Regions from separate parts of the Ralstonia flaminis genome, predicted to be linked through region 1. Evidence: predicted binding sites of a transcription regulator. Region 1 holds the regulator's gene; the other holds the start of a gene.
The links. Region 1 encodes FliA, which starts transcription of late flagellar genes. Its sites were predicted from a motif close to CTAAAGTTTNNNNNNNNNNNGCCGNTA; they were not measured.
Positions count from the first base shown of each region.

Region 2: flgM (flagellar biosynthesis anti-sigma factor FlgM) is a predicted target of FliA. The motif match lies at 3,887-3,913, and genes of this name have one in related genera.

Region 1 covers NZ_CATZLL010000007.1:244,159-251,661, forward strand. Annotated here, with positions in the region: gene flhF (flagellar biosynthesis GTPase FlhF) at 1-1,410, shown strand, start outside; gene R2N11_RS13440 (MinD/ParA family ATP-binding protein) at 1,428-2,219, shown strand; gene R2N11_RS13445 (RNA polymerase sigma factor FliA) at 2,228-2,989, shown strand; gene R2N11_RS13450 (MBL fold metallo-hydrolase) at 3,020-4,117, opposite strand; gene R2N11_RS13455 (hypothetical protein) at 4,505-5,167, shown strand; gene R2N11_RS13460 (nucleobase:cation symporter-2 family protein) at 5,315-6,727, shown strand; gene R2N11_RS13465 (hypothetical protein) at 6,917-7,447, shown strand; gene R2N11_RS13470 (helix-turn-helix domain-containing protein) at 7,457-7,503, opposite strand, start outside.
Region 2 covers NZ_CATZLL010000002.1:71,854-79,356, forward strand. Annotated here, with positions in the region: gene flgE (flagellar hook protein FlgE) at 1-702, opposite strand, end outside; gene R2N11_RS02945 (flagellar hook assembly protein FlgD) at 750-1,406, opposite strand; gene flgC (flagellar basal body rod protein FlgC) at 1,456-1,863, opposite strand; gene flgB (flagellar basal body rod protein FlgB) at 2,055-2,522, opposite strand; gene flgA (flagellar basal body P-ring formation chaperone FlgA) at 2,939-3,829, shown strand; gene flgM (flagellar biosynthesis anti-sigma factor FlgM) at 3,950-4,276, shown strand; gene R2N11_RS02970 (flagella synthesis protein FlgN) at 4,401-4,862, shown strand; gene R2N11_RS02975 (LuxR C-terminal-related transcriptional regulator) at 5,314-6,030, shown strand; gene R2N11_RS02980 (porin) at 6,140-7,204, opposite strand; gene R2N11_RS02985 (GntR family transcriptional regulator) at 7,458-7,503, opposite strand, start outside.

The sequences.
Region 1 (7,503 bases):
GATGTTGTGCTCGGCGAATCGGAAACGCTGCTGGGTGTGGATCCGCTGGTCGCCTCCACCCGCATGCTGGCAGGCCTCTCGCTGGATCGCGCCAATGAAGATGCTGCGCAGACGCTGGCCAGCACGGCCCAGTTCATCGCCCGCCGCACCGTCGTGCCGGAAGACGAGCCTGTCGAACAGATGATGCGCCCGGCCGCCCGGGCAAGTGCGCAGGCAGACCAGCCGACGACGCTGCGCTCGTTTGCCGAGCGTGTGGAAGCCCAGGCGCGTGCAGTGCGCGCCGAGCAGCAGATTGCCCGCCCGCAACCGCAGGTTGAGACCGCCAAGCCGGCCGACATCTTCGTCCGCATGGAGGATTCGATGCCCAAACCTGACGCCGAGCGCGACGACGTGAGCCTGCAGCGTTCGACCATCAAGGCCGACATCAAGGCTGAAACCGATGCCATGACCCGCCGCATGGTGGGTGAGATCGAAACGCTCAAGAGCACGCTGACCGACGCAATGTCGAGCCTGGCCTCGCTGGGTGTGAAGCTGGGCGATCCGGTGCGCACGCGTCTGTTCCAGACCATGCTGAACGCGGGCTTCTCGGCGCAGCTCACGCGCTACGTGCTGGAGAACATGCCGCAGCACGACACGTATGAAGGTGCGCTGGACTTCGTGCAGCGTGCCATTGAAAAGAACCTGACCACCGTGTCGGATGAAAACAGCCTGCTCGACCAGGGCGGCGTGTTTGCCCTGATGGGCCCGACCGGCGTGGGCAAGACCACCACCACCGCCAAGCTGGCTGCGCGCTTCGTACTGCGCCACGGCGCTTCGCGCGTGGCACTGCTGTCGACTGACAGCTACCGGATCGGTGGCCACGAACAACTGCGCATCTACGGCAAGATCCTTGGCGTCTCGGTGCATGCCGTGAAAGACGCGCAAGACCTGAGCCTGGCGCTCAACGATCTGCGCGAAAAGCACGTGGTGCTGATCGACACCATTGGTATGAGCCAGCGTGATCGCGCGGTGTCCGAGCAGATGGCAATGCTGCATGCCGTGGGCCCGTCGATCAAGCGCCTGCTGCTGCTGAACGCCGCAAGCAACGGCAAGACGCTCGATGAGGTGGTGAGCGCCTACCGCGATGCCAACCTGGCCGGCTGCATCCTGACCAAGATCGACGAGGCCGCATCGGTGGGCCACGCGATGGACGTGATGATCCGCCGCCGCCTGCCGCTGCACTACGTGTCGTACGGCCAGCGCGTGCCGGAGGACATTGCAGTACCGAACAAGAAGCTGCTGATCCATCGCAGCTTCCGTGCAAGTGCCGAGCAATCGTCGTTCGCGCTGGATTCGGATGAATCGCTGCTGGTGGCGCAAGGCGCCGCACGCAGCCGCGAACCGGGCCTGGCCGCTTTCGATTTCGCATAAAGAACAAAGAGGGGACCATGACGACCCCATTCGCCAAGGACCAGGCCGCCGGGCTGCGCCGCATGCTCGGCCAGGTGGCAAGCCGCCGTGTGCTGGTGATCGGTGCAGAGGAGCAGATCGACGACTTTGTCGACAACCTGCGCATTGCACTGTCCGCCATGGGCCGCGACGCCGCTGTGGTGAGCGCGCAGACCATGCTGGCCGTGGCCGGCATGCTCGAGCAGCACGACAGCAGTGCCGACGTGACGCTGGTGGCGGGGCATTTTGGCACCCGCGCGCTGGGCACGGTGGCCGAAGCCTGCGACGACGTACTGCTGGTTTTCTCCGATGGCCCGGAAGGTATCAAGAGCGCGTACACGCTGCTCAAGAAGACCGCAGGGCTGCAGGGCGGCGCGGGTATCCGCACGGTGGTCTGCGGCGCGCATTCGGTCGACTCCGCTGTGCGCGTGTTCGGCAACCTGGCCAACACGGTGGGGCAGTACCTGAACACCCGTATCGACTTTGCAGGTTATCTGCCGGAAGACCGGCATGTAGAACTGGCGCTCTCGCTCGGCAAGCCCGTGGCGAGCGCGTTTCCCGCATCGCCCTCGGCCATGGCCTTCCGCCAGCTTGCCGAAGAGATGCTGAGCTGGGCCAGCGCCGAGGCCCAGGCCGCTGATGTCGCCGGTAGCACGGCGGCGTCGCGGGTGATGGTATCGGCGCAAGAACCGACTCAGGCAACGGCAGATGCGTCGGCAGAAGCAACGTCAATATCGGCACCCCCAGCGACGCCCCGCGCCTGTGCGCACGCGGCTGAGATGGTTTATTGAGGCGCACCATGAACGAAGCGCCAAAGGCAGGCATGGATATGTACACCGCAACCGGTCGCAAGACCAAGTCCGACGAGATGGCGACGTATGCACCGCTGGTACGCCGCATTGCCAACCAGATGATGGTGAAGCTGCCGGCCAGCGTCGAACTCGACGATCTGATCCAGGCCGGCATGATGGGCTTGCTCGATGCGCTGTCGCGCTATGAAGAAACGCAGGGCGTGCAGTTCGAGTTCTACGCTGCCCAGCGGATTCGCGGCGCGATCCTGGACGAGCTGCGTGGCTCCGACTGGCTGCCGCGTGGGCTGCGCCGCAATGCCCGCACGATCGAGCAGGCGATCCAGAAGCTGCAGCAGCAGAAAGGCCGCGCGCCCACCGAAACCGAGATTGCCGCCGCGCTGAACATGTCGCTGGCCGACTACCAGAAGCAACTGGTCGACCTACAAGGCAGCCAGCTCCTGTACTACGAAGATTTCGACCGCGAAGACGCCGACGCCTTCATCGAGAACCGCGCCGCAGAGAACGACTCCACGCCGCTGGACCAGTTGCTGGACCACGATCTGCGCGAATCGGTGGTGGCCGCCATCGAAGGCTTGCCCGAGCGTGAGAAGCTGATGATGAGCCTCTACTACGAGCAGGACCTGAACCTGCGTGAGATCGGCGCTGTGATGGGGGTGTCGGAGTCGCGCGTGTGCCAGATCCACAGCCAGGCGATTGCACGCATCCGCGCCCGTCTGCGTGACCGTGCATGGCTGCCGACACCGACCTGATGCCGGCTTAGCGGCTCTCAGTCCCTAGCGTTACCTGCCAGACAATGACTGCGCGGCCAGCGAGTCATCTCGCGGCCGCGCTTTTTCTTTGGGCAATGCGGTGACAAGGCGTTGGGCCGCTGCATCCCATACGCGTGTCTCACCGTGCTTGAAGAGAGCGAAGCGTTCTGCGGGAACGTCGGCCACCTTCAATGCAGCAGCCAGATCGGCGATGGGCTGGTCCAGCGGTTCGTCCGTCAGTGCGAACGTGCCCCAATGGATGCCCACCGCCTGCCGCGCGCCGATGTCTTGCATGACCTGCACCGCCTCGGTCGGGTCGATGTGCTGTGCCTTCATGAACCAACGCGGCTCGTAGGCGCCCACGGCAATCGCTGCCACATCAAAGTGGCCGAACCGCGCGCCAATGTCGCGTGTGTCCTGCGAATACCCCAGATCGCCCGAGAACCAGAAACGCAGGCGCGGATGCAGCAATGCCCAACTGCCCCACAGCGTCTGGTTGCGGTCGTACAGGCCGCGTGCGGACCAATGCTGCACGGAGCAGAAGTGCGCGGTGAAGGGGCCGAAGTTGGCCTCATCGTCCCAGTCGAAGGCGCGTACGTTGGGGTTGTCACCGCTGAGGCGCGTGCCCCGCACGTTGCGCGCGAACCAGTGGTCGATGCCCAGCGGCACGAAAAACATCGGCGCGCCGCCGGGCTGGCGCATCAGCGCCCGCACGCTGGCTTTATCCAGATGGTCGTAGTGGTTGTGCGAGATCAGCACCAGGTCGATATGCGGCAACTGCTTGAGCGAGAGGCCCGGCGGTTGGTGCCGGCGCGGGCCGGCAAACGGCAGCGGCGAGGCACGCTCGGAGAACACCGGATCGGTCAGCACGTTCAGCCCGTCAATCTGGAGCAGCAGCGTCTCGTGGCCGATCCAGGTGAGCTGCGGCACGTCGGGCGGCTGGTGCACCGCGGTCAGGTTGGGGGCAATGCAGGAGAGGTCCAGCGTGGGCGGCTTGGGGAGCCCTGACTTGCGGCGCTCGCGTTGCCATTTCCAGAAGTCGCCGCCGGGGTGCGGATGGGGGTAGCGGTTGCGGAAGCCGTCCGGCGTGTGGTGAGGCTTGGCCGGATCATAGTGAGGGTTCTTCATAGCATCGCTGGGGATGGACGAGTCCCGCAGTTGAGGGAACCCGCTTGAATATCAAGGAATATCAAGTTGTGTTGTTTCTTGAACATTGGGTGAGACGCTGCCTAGGCTGAAACCGCCTCGCCGAGGCGCGCTGCACAGCACATTCCGCTATGGAGTCGCGGCAGTCAAACCTTCCTCAAGGACCACAATGGATTCATCTCATCACTTGGCCGGGCAAACCGACGTTACGGACGTGCCCGAAGCGCATAAAAAAAGGGGACCACTCATTATTTGACAGGTTGTCAGGAACCGGCGGGTTGCAGGCAGACCGTTCTGCTGGCAGATGCCCGGTTTGCCACGTTTTCCGCTGAATGCTCGCCTGTTTACCGTAGCGCGCCACCCCGCTTCATGCTGGGCAACGGGGCGCGACAGGTCAGCGGCAGCGCCGCATGGCTGGCGCAAACACCTTCGGGCGCCATCGTTGGCATCAATGGCTATCGGTTGATGGGCGACACCGCTGAGCTGGCCGATCTCTATGCCCACCGCGGCTACACGCACGGGCGCTGGACGCGCGGCAAGGTGCGTGTCGGCGCGCTGACCAAGGACGTTGGCGGCGACGCGGGGGACTACCACTACGCTGTGATCGATCAGGCCGACCTGACATTGCGCCAGCAGACGGTGCGCGGATGCCGTGGCGTGTTCACGACGCCCACCGTGGTTGGTGGATCCGGCCCCGTAGGCTGCGTGAGCGGCACGCTGGATATGGTCTGGCAGGACGGCACACTGCGCCTGCTCGGCAGCCTGGAGGTGCAAGCCGACGGGCAGCGCGCGACGCTGCTGATCCGGCACTACCAGCCCGACATTGGCACCACCTGCCACGGCGGCAGCCCATTCGGAAGCGGCACCTATGATCTCACGCCCGTGGTGGCCGAAAACGGCATGCTGCGATGCGTCATCCTGTACCGCCAGCGGTTCGACTCTGGCGTGACCTACCAGGGCGTGGCGATGTTTGAAGCGCATACGCATTTCAGAACGCAAAATATGTACACAAAAGACGGTGTGAATTGTTGACATAAACTGAGGCGCGCTCCAAGATGCCGGCAAATGTGCGACATCACGCCGCACAAATGTCGGCAGACGGCGCCTGCGCCCGGTCTGCCCGATGCACACCAGGCACGCCTCCGGCACGTACACGGGGGTGGCCCCAGGAGACAAGACATGCGCCAATCCTCAGGCCTTTCCTCGCCCTCGCCCTCGATCTGCGTCGATCCTGTCAACGAACGCCTGCCGCTGCCGCGTCTGTTCGCGCTCGGCCTGCAGCACCTGCTGGTGATGTATGCCGGTGCGATTGCGGTGCCGCTGATTGTTGGCAATGCGCTCGGCCTGTCGAAGAGCGATCTCTCGTATCTCGTCAATTGCGATCTGTTTGCGGCTGGTGTCGGCACGCTCATCCAGTCGCTCGGCTTCCTGATCTTCGGGATCCGGCTGCCGGTGATGATGGGTGTGACCTTTGCCGCCGTGGCACCGATGATCGCCATCGGCGTGGAGCCCGGCATGGGCCTGCCCGGCATCTTCGGGGCATCCATTGTTTCGGGTGTGTTCGGCATTGCCATTGCACCGCTGATGGGCCGGCTGCTGGGCCTGTTCCCGCGCGTGGTGACGGGCACAGTCATCATGCTGATCGGCTTTTCGCTGCTGAGCGTGGGTATCAACTGGGCCGCCGGTGGCCAGCAGATGATTCCGCAGGTGGTGGACGGCGTGCGCCACATGGTGCCGAACCCAGCCTTTGGCGATCCGTTCGGCCTTGCGATCGCCGCGCTGGTGCTGGTGACGATCCTGCTGCTGACCAAGTTCGGTAACGCGCTGCTGTGCAACATCGCCGTGCTGCTGGGCATCGTGACGGGCACGCTGGTGGCCGCCGCTTTCGGCAAGGTGTCGTTGGCCGATGCGAGCGTCGCGCCGCTGATGACGCTGGTGACGCCGTTCCACTTCGGCATGCCCAAGTTTGAGCTGTCGGCCATCATTTCGATGTGCATCGTGATCGTGATCACGCTGGTGGAGTCGACCGGCATGTTCCTCGCGCTGTCGCACGTGGTGGGCAAGCCTATCTCGCGCAATGAGCTGACCAATGGCCTGCGCGCTGACGGTCTGGCAACCGTAGTGGCCGGCGTGTTCAACACGTTTCCGCATACGTCGTTCTCGCAGAACATCGGGCTGGTGTCGATCACGGGCGTGCGTTCGCGCTATGTGGCGGCGGCGGGTGGTGTGCTGCTGATCGTGCTGGGGTTGTTTCCGAAGCTGTCGTACGTGGTGGCATCGGTGCCGCAGTACGTGCTGGGTGGCGCGGGGCTGGTGATGTTCGGCATGGTGGCTGCGGCCGGTATCCGCATGCTTGGCATGGTGGATTTCCAGAACCAGCGCCACAACCTGCTGATCATCGCTGTGTCGGTGGGCTTTGGCATGGTGCCGACGCTGGCGCCGACCTTCTTCCACCATTTCCCGGAATGGACGCACCCGATCACCCACAGCGGCATCGTCCTGGGGACGCTGGTGGCGGTGGTGCTCAACGCCTGGTTCAACGGCATCCGTGGCTCGCACGAGGTGATGAGCGGAGCCGCTGCAGCGCACTGAGTAGCGCAACCCGCAACCACGCAACACCCCGCTTCAGGCGGGGTGTTTTGCTTTGGCGACACCTATCTGAGCGCAAGCGTTTGCTTATCGATTTCACCGTGCAAGCTGTGCAGTTTCACGGTTCTGCAAATAAAGCGCCTTAGGTTGTGCCCAATCTTCGGGGGAGGAAGAGAAAAAGCGGGGGGAACCATGCAAGGGCTATCAGCACGATTCGAAAAAACAGACGCGGGGCGCCGTGAAATCGCCACGCGCAACGGGGCGCTCAGCCGCTCAAGCCGCGCGTTGCTCATCATGGTGGACGGTCAGGCTACGGGCGAGGATCTTGCCGTGCGTGCGAACCAACTGGGTCTGCAAGCGCTGGCGGTGCTCGAACTGCTGCAGGCGGGTTTCATTCAGATCGCGGCCGATGTTGCTGGTGAGCCTGCTTTTGTTCCGGTTGCCGAACCGCAGCCCGAGCCGCCCAAGCCCGCCGCGCCCAACCGCAAGCGCTCGCTGGCTGCGGCACGCATGTACCTCATGGACATCGCGGCGCGTACGTTCAGTTCGGCCGAACATCCGATCCGCCTGCGCCTGGTCGAGGCCACCGACCGTGCCTCTGTCGAAGGCGCGTTCGAAGCATTGATGGCGGCGCTGCGCGAAGCCACGTCGGCGTCAATGGTGGAGCAGGTCGAGGTCTCGTTCCGGGGGTTTCTGCCGGTTGAAGAGGGGCTGGCCGGCTGAGTGCGTCGCTTACGCGTGGCGCGATACGACCATGTAGTAACCACACGGCTCTGCGG
Region 2 (7,503 bases), on a different contig from region 1:
AATTGCGCCACCGCCGTTGGGCGCAGTCTGGGCAACGCCGTCCACCTGCGAATACACGCTCCACTGGCCGGGGCCGGTGTTCACGTAGTAGTTGGTCAGCATGTGGGGCGTACCCGTGCCGTCGTACACCTGTTCCGAAACGGAGTGGTTGAATGTCTGGGAGTTGGTGGCCGAGAACGGCGTGCTGGTCGGCGGCGTGGCGGCAGCGTCAAGGTTCACGCCAAACGCGGTGTTGGTGGTAGCCAGCGGCGCCAGGTCGTTGACCGGAATCTTCAGGTTGGTCAGCACCGCGGTGTTCACCTTGCCGGTGGCATCCACGCCGTAGCCGGTCAGGTTCTGGCCGGTAGCGGAGATGATGTAGCCGTTCTTGTCGGTCTGGAACTGGCCGTTACGCGTGTACGACACCTGACCGCTGCTTACATCCACCATGCGGTAGAAGCCCGTGCCGTTGATGGCGATGTCCAGCGGGTTGCCGGTGTTGGTCACATTGCCCTGCGTGAACGACTGCGACACCCTGGTCACGCTCACACCCTGGCCGACTTGGTTGTCGGTGGCGCCAACCAGCGAACGTGCATACACGTCGCCAAACTCGGCGGTCGATTTCTTGTAGCCGACCGTGTTGGCATTGGCCACGTTGCTGCCGATCACGTCGAGGTTTTGAGAGGCGGCATCGAGACCGCTCAGGCCTTGCTGGAATCCCATAGTGTTCTCCCGTAGAAGATAGAAAGCGCGGGTGTATCGACGACCCGTTACTGAATAGAAGCGACGTCAGACAGCTTGGCCGTCCCGCCGGATGCCAGCACCAGTTGCATCGTGCCGTTGTTGATGGTCACGCCAGCCACCTTGTCGGTGCCCAGCGCGTTTGCCGTGACAACCTTGCCGCCTTGCGTGGCCGCCACACCGATCGTGTAGTTGCCGTCTGCCAGCTGGTTGCCCTTGTCGTCCTTGCCGTTCCAGGTGTAGTTGCCGGAGCCGGCGGTCATCTGGCCCAGGTCGACAGTGCGCACAGCAACTCCAGCGGCGTTCTTGATGGTGACCACCACATCGTCGGCGCCGGTGGGCACCGAAACACCAAAGTTGGCAGTACCGGAAGCCAGCGACAGATTGGACGACGGCACCTGCACGGTGCGGCCGATCATTGACGAAGCCTGCGTGGCCGCGTTCTGCGTGAGCATGCTGGACATCGTGGTGTTCAGCTGCTGGATGCCATTCACCGTGTTGATCTGCGCAAGCTGCGAGGTCATCTGCGAGTTGTCCATCGGGTTCAGCGGATCCTGGTTCTGCAACTGCGCAACCAGGAGCTGCATGAACGTGCTCTGCAGATCGGTACCGTTGGTGATGGCAAGGTTGTTGCCGGTGCTCGTGCTCGAGGTGCCGGTTGTGCTGGAGGTGGAGCTGACGGTCATGGTCGTATCTCGCTAAATTCGTCGCGTTACTTGGCTGGAATGGGCGCGCTTACTGGCCCAGGGTCAGGGCCTTGGCGGCCATCGTCTTGGTGGTGTTGGCGACTTCCACATTGGCCTGGTATGACCGCGAGGCAGAAATCATGTTGACCATTTCGTCCACCACATCGACGTTCGGCATGGTCACGTAGCCGTCGGCATCGGCCAGCGGGTTGCCCGGCTGGTGCATGCGCTTCATGGGGGTGACGGTGTCTTCCACCACACGGTCGACCGACACGCCGGTGGCGTAGTCGTCAGATCCCTGTTCGGGCGAGAACACCACCTGCTTGGCGCGGTAGGCGGTGCCGTTGGGCCCCGTCACGCTCTCGGCGTTGGCCAGGTTGGAGGCCACCACGTTCATGCGCTTGGACTGCGCGGTGAGCGCGCTGCCAGCCACATCCATCACCTTGAATAGCGACATGTTGGTTCCGCTGTCTGAATACTGTTTTTACTGTTGCCGGATCGGATCCGTTGTTGTGTGGGCGCTCTCCGGGCCAGACTGCCTGGCCCGGGGCGCCGCATCACTCCCGCCCCTCTTTCATCACGCCCAGGACTGCGGCGCGATCGTCCTACCCTGTCTTGCTCTGTTCTGCTCGGTCCTGCTTGATCGCGCTAGCTGTTCTGGATGGCCGCCAGCATCGACTTGATCTTCTGCGTCACGATGTTCAGGTCGGCCTCGTAACGCACGGTGTTGTCGGCAAAGCGCATGCGCTCGCCGTCCATGTCGACCGTGTTGCCGTCAATGGAAGGCTGCTGCGACGTGCGGTACTGCACCTCGCCCTGCAGCGACTTGGCCTGCTGCATGCCGGGCGATTGCAGCGACGCCCGCATCAGCGTCACATCACCGGCAGGCGCACCATCCGCCGTCAGGTGGCCGGACGCCGTGGCCGTCATCGGCAGCGTGTTGCCGCTTTGCTGGCCGACCGCCTTTTGCAGCGCCGACTGGAAATCGAAGTCGCGCGCCTTGTAGTTGGGCGTATCGGCGTTGGCGATGTTCGAGGCCAGGATCTGGTGCCGCTGCGAACGCAGCCGCAGCGCCTGCTCCTGAAAACCGAACAACTGATCCAGCTTGTCGACCATGTCTGTCATTCCTCGCGCGTGGCGCCATGTTGGTTCCGCCACCCGCCGGGTTTGGTTGGTATTCCGAATGCCGTGGGGCTGGAGAAGCAGGCATCGGCGGCCCCTTCAAAACCGCCGATGCCGTCTCCAGAACCGCTGTATTGCTGAGTTGCCGTCATGCAGCCTCAGTGGAGAGGGCCTTGTCTGCGGATCCGGGAGCCGGCCGGGGAATCGGGAACCCCGCAGCCATCCGGGGCAGGTCGAGCAGCAAATGGAACCGCACCGCGCAACGCCAGGGACTTCACCACGTTGCAAAGTCTAGGGGCCACCTGGCAAGAGCATTCGTCCGAATAAGGGGGGGATTGGCCGACATTTCCGCATTTGGCCCTCCCGCGCGCGTGGCTACACTTCACCGGACTTTCGATGGAGGGCTTTCCATGTCCACGCGGTTTGTACGCAGCGCCCAGTACCCGACCTTTGCCGTTGTCCGCCGCCGCGGCGCCACGGCAATGCCGTTGGCCGCACGCCGGCGCAAGCTGCTGCTGGCCCTGGCGCTGGGCGTCCTGGCAAGCCTCGCCCATCCGATCCTGGCGCGTGCGCAGGGCATGATGCGCGTCGGCTATGCGCCGGCAGCCGCCAACATGCCGATGCCCGCCCAGGCCGCTCAGCCTGCGGCCACCACCATCCAGGGGCCGAACGCCATCCAGATGCAGATCCAGCAGCAACTGCAATCGCAGCTGGACATCCTGGGCGGCACCAATGACGCCGGCGCCCCGCGCGCCTCGGTGGAAGTCGGCCCGGTCGACCCGCGCGTGGCCAACCAGCCTTGCGACCAGGTCGACCTGATGCTGCCGGCGGCCAACCGTCTGCGCGGCCGCATCCAGGTTGGAGTGCGCTGCAAGTCACCACACGCCTGGGCGGCATGGGTGCCGGCCACCATCCAGATCACCGGGACGTATTACGTGGCCTCGCACCAGCTCTCGCCAGGCAAGACGGTCGACATGAGTGACCTGGAGGCCCGCACGGGGGACCTCTCGATGCTGCCGCCGTCTGTCGTGCAGCAGCCCGCCGACGTGGTCGGGCGCGTATTGATGACCAGCGTGGCGGCTAACCAGCCGCTGCGCGCCGAAAGCCTGCGCCTGCCAATTGCGGTGCAGGCCGGCCAGACCGTCAAGCTCGTCGCCGAAGGCGGCGGCTTTCAGGTCACCAGCGATGGCCGGGCCATGAACCAGGCAGCCGTCGGCCAGGTGGCGCAGGTGCGCACGGCCAACGGCAACGTCGTTTCCGGCATTGCGCAGTCTGCTGGCGTGGTCGCAATCCAGTTTTGAGATCGACTTGAGATCAATCGATCACACGCACTGTGATGCACAACCGATATCCCCCGCTAAAGTTTGGACGGGGGTTGGCCGATATGGGTGATAGGATGAACGCGCTCTTCGGAGACACCCGTGAAAATCAACCATATCGTCAACAACACGCCGGCCATTGCGCCGACCAAGGACGCTGCGTCCGGGTCGACGCGTGCAGCCGGCTCGTCCGCGACTGCCACAGCAGCCACGGGCACGCGCCACAGCGACCAGGATTCAACCGTGCCGTCGCTGTCGGTCCATCAAGTTTCGCGCCAAGTGGGCAGCGGCGACTTCAACGCGGCACGCGTCGAGCAGATCCGCAGCGCCATTCAGAACGGCACGCTCAAGATGGACGCCGGCAAGATCGCCGATGCGGCGCTGTCCGACGCGCAATCGCTGCTCTCGGCACAAAGCAAGAAGGTCTGACGGGAGCCTCCTCCCGTCGTCCGTCCCCCATTTCTCATGACGCCGCCGGCCCGCGTGGGCTGACCGCGGCGGGGCGGCGTGCCGTCCGGCGGCTGCCCAAGCTCCCCAGCGAAAGGTCGCCAACATGGACAACACACTGCTGATCCGCACCCTTGCCGACGAGCAGGAACTGCTGCGCGCCGCCACCCTGACCCTGGAAGCCGAGGCGCAAGCGTTGCGCGACGGCGACATGGTCGAACTCGAGCGCGTCACCCAGACCAAGCAGAAGCAGCTGACCGCCCTGGGCGAAGCTGACCGCGAGCGCCGCCTGTGGTGGGCGCAGCATGGTGGCGCCGATCCGTACGGGCTGGTCAAATACCTGCGCGCCGACGAGACTGCCAGCCGCCTGTTCGATGAGAACCTGGCCCTGGCCCGCACCTTGCGCCAGCGCAATCTGGACAACGGCACCCTGATTGATCTGCGCCTGCGTGCCACGCAGAACGCGCTGTCGGTCCTGCACGCCGCCAACAACGGCGGCGGCACGCCCTACGGCCGAGACGGCAAGCAACCGCTGTCAATGCCACGTTTCTCCGTCGTCGCACAGTAAGCCGCACGGCGCCTGGGGCGAGGAAGATTCGCCGGTTTACGTTTACGTCAATGGGTTTGAAGTGGGGCTAGCTGGCCCCGCTCGATCCTGCTATCTATACAGGTCTGCCGCACCACCGATCGGGGTAAACAAAAAGGTTTACATCCCATTGATGGGTGCAACAAGCATGCTGGGGATTTATTCTGCCGATTTTGGCGGGGTATATCCTCCGCGCCTGGCGACATAAACAAGAAAACCGGAAAGAAATCGCGCCTGAATGGCATGCCAAGGTTTCGGCCCGGCGGCACCGCACTTGGTGACTGCCGGTTGAACGGGGAAACATACCGAAACCGCGCGTCATTGCGTTTCTACCAGCCACGCCTGTATCAATTTGGATCTCGCCGATCCAAATGGGCGACGGTCGGCCATATTCCGGAAATGGACAAACAACCATAACCAGACAGGCGGCGCAGTGAAATCGATCGTAGTTGAGGCACACCCTTTGGTGCGTGCCGGTGCGACCCACGTTTTGCAATCTTTGCCGGCCATTTCCGAAGTCGTCAGCGTCGACCCGGACGAGGCCCTCTTTGAAAATCTGGCGGCGCATGCGGACGCCGAACTGGCCCTGATCGGCTTGCCCCTGCCGGGCATCGACGACCTGCCAGCGCTCTCCCGGTTGCTGCAGCAGCCGCACCCGCGGCATGTCGCCGTGCTGGGTGAAAGCGATTCAGCCGTCCATGTGCGCGCGCTGATGCAATTGAATATCTCTGCTTATCTGCTGAAAAGCTATTCCGGCAAATTGATTGCAGCGGCATTGGAATTGGTGCTGGCCGGTGGCCGTTATGTACCGGCTTCAATCGTGCTTGCCCGGTCAGATACGCTGGCAGGCGGTGCTGCCAACGGCGGCGATGACTGCGCATTATTGGGACTCACTCAACGCCAGTATGAAATTCTGGTGCTTCTCTCGCGCGGTCACCCGGTCAAAACCATCAGCCGCATGCTCAGCATCTCCGAGGCCACGGCCAAGGCGCACATCAACGCGCTGTATCGCCGTCTGGAAGTCCGCAGCCGCACCGAAGCCGTGTTCGTCGCCACCCAGCGCGGCGCCATGCTGCTGAACCAGCCGCAACTGGTGGCAGAGCCGGCCGCATCATCCGTGGCGCCCGTACGCATTGTGCGTAGCGGTTGAGTTCTCTCCCGTCAGCCACCAACAAAAAACGGCGCCCGGAACCCCGGACGCCGCTGTAAATGCCCGCCCGCGCTGTCGACACGCGGGCGGTGACAAGGAAAGCGCAGGTTTAGAACTTTGCGCGAATGCCCACGCCGAAAGTATCAGCCGCGCTCAGGTCCGACACCTTGTCGCGGAAATACGCGGCATACACATCCGTGCGCTTGGACAGCGAATAGTCGTAGCCGACTGCCCAGGTGTTGCGCTTCACGTCCGCTGCACCCGAGGTCTTCGTGTACGCGTACGACGCCAGCACGCTGCCCGGGCCGACCGGAATCGACACGCCCAGCTGGCCGCCGTTGCTCTTGGCATCGCCCGTGGCAATCGTGTTCTTGATGTACTGATACTGGCCGTACAGCTTGACCACGCCGAAGTCGTACGAAGCGCCCAGTTGCGCTGCCGACTGACGCTGGAAGCCTGCCACCAGCGCGTTCAGGTCGCCCGGGTTGGCATCGAAGCGCACCTGCTGGAATGCCGCGGTGGCAGCAAAGTTGCCGCGGAAGTACAGGAAGCCCGCACCAAACTTGTTCTGACCGTTGTGGCCAGCCTGCTCACCCGCACCGTACATCAGGGTGCCCGTGAAGCCGTTGATGTCCGGCGTGCTGTACAGGATCGAGTTGTTCCAGCCCGAATCGCCCACCAGACCCGAGATGCCGGCTGCGCCCGTGCGGCCGTTGCCCAGGTAGGTGTGGAACACCATCGGCGAGAAGGTGTACGAATCACCGAACGGGTTAAACAGGATCGTCGAAACGAAGTACTGCGGCGTATTGCGACCGAGCTTGATCGAGCCCCAGGTGTTCGACTGCAGGCCGACGAACGAATTACGGGCAAAGAACGTGTCGCCATCAAAGCGGCCGCCCTTGCCGGTGTCTGGGCGGAAGAACGCTTCCAACGTGAAGATGGCCTTCAAGCCGTTGCCCAGGTCTTCGCTACCCTTCATGCCCCAGTACGACGTGGACATACCGCCGGAGTTGACACCCCAAGCGCGGTCAGAGGCGCCCAGGTTCTTGGTCGCGCCGGCCCAGGCATCCACCTGCCCATACAGCGTGACGGACGATTGCGCCTGGGCCGCACCTGCGGTCAGACCGGCGGCAGCAGCCAGCGCGGCCAGCTTGAAACGTCGCTTGAGTTGCATCGTTGATTTCTCCCTCTTCTGGTTCCGTTGTGTTGAATTCGCTTCGCAGTGGCAGGTGGCTCGCCTGCCTCTGCTGAGATCGCCGCGAGTGAATGCAACAGCCGTGCCAATACGCCGTCAGCACGCCGAAGTGTCACGAATGAATACGTTTTCGCGGGAAGGCGCGCAGACTAGCTTGAATACCCCTGCCAGACAAGTCCCAACTCAGGGGTGTGTGGCGCCGTTTCTGCACCGTGCTGGCGCAAGTGCAGCTTCAGTCGTTTTGCAAGACGCGGATGTCCACCTCGCGCGTATAGCGC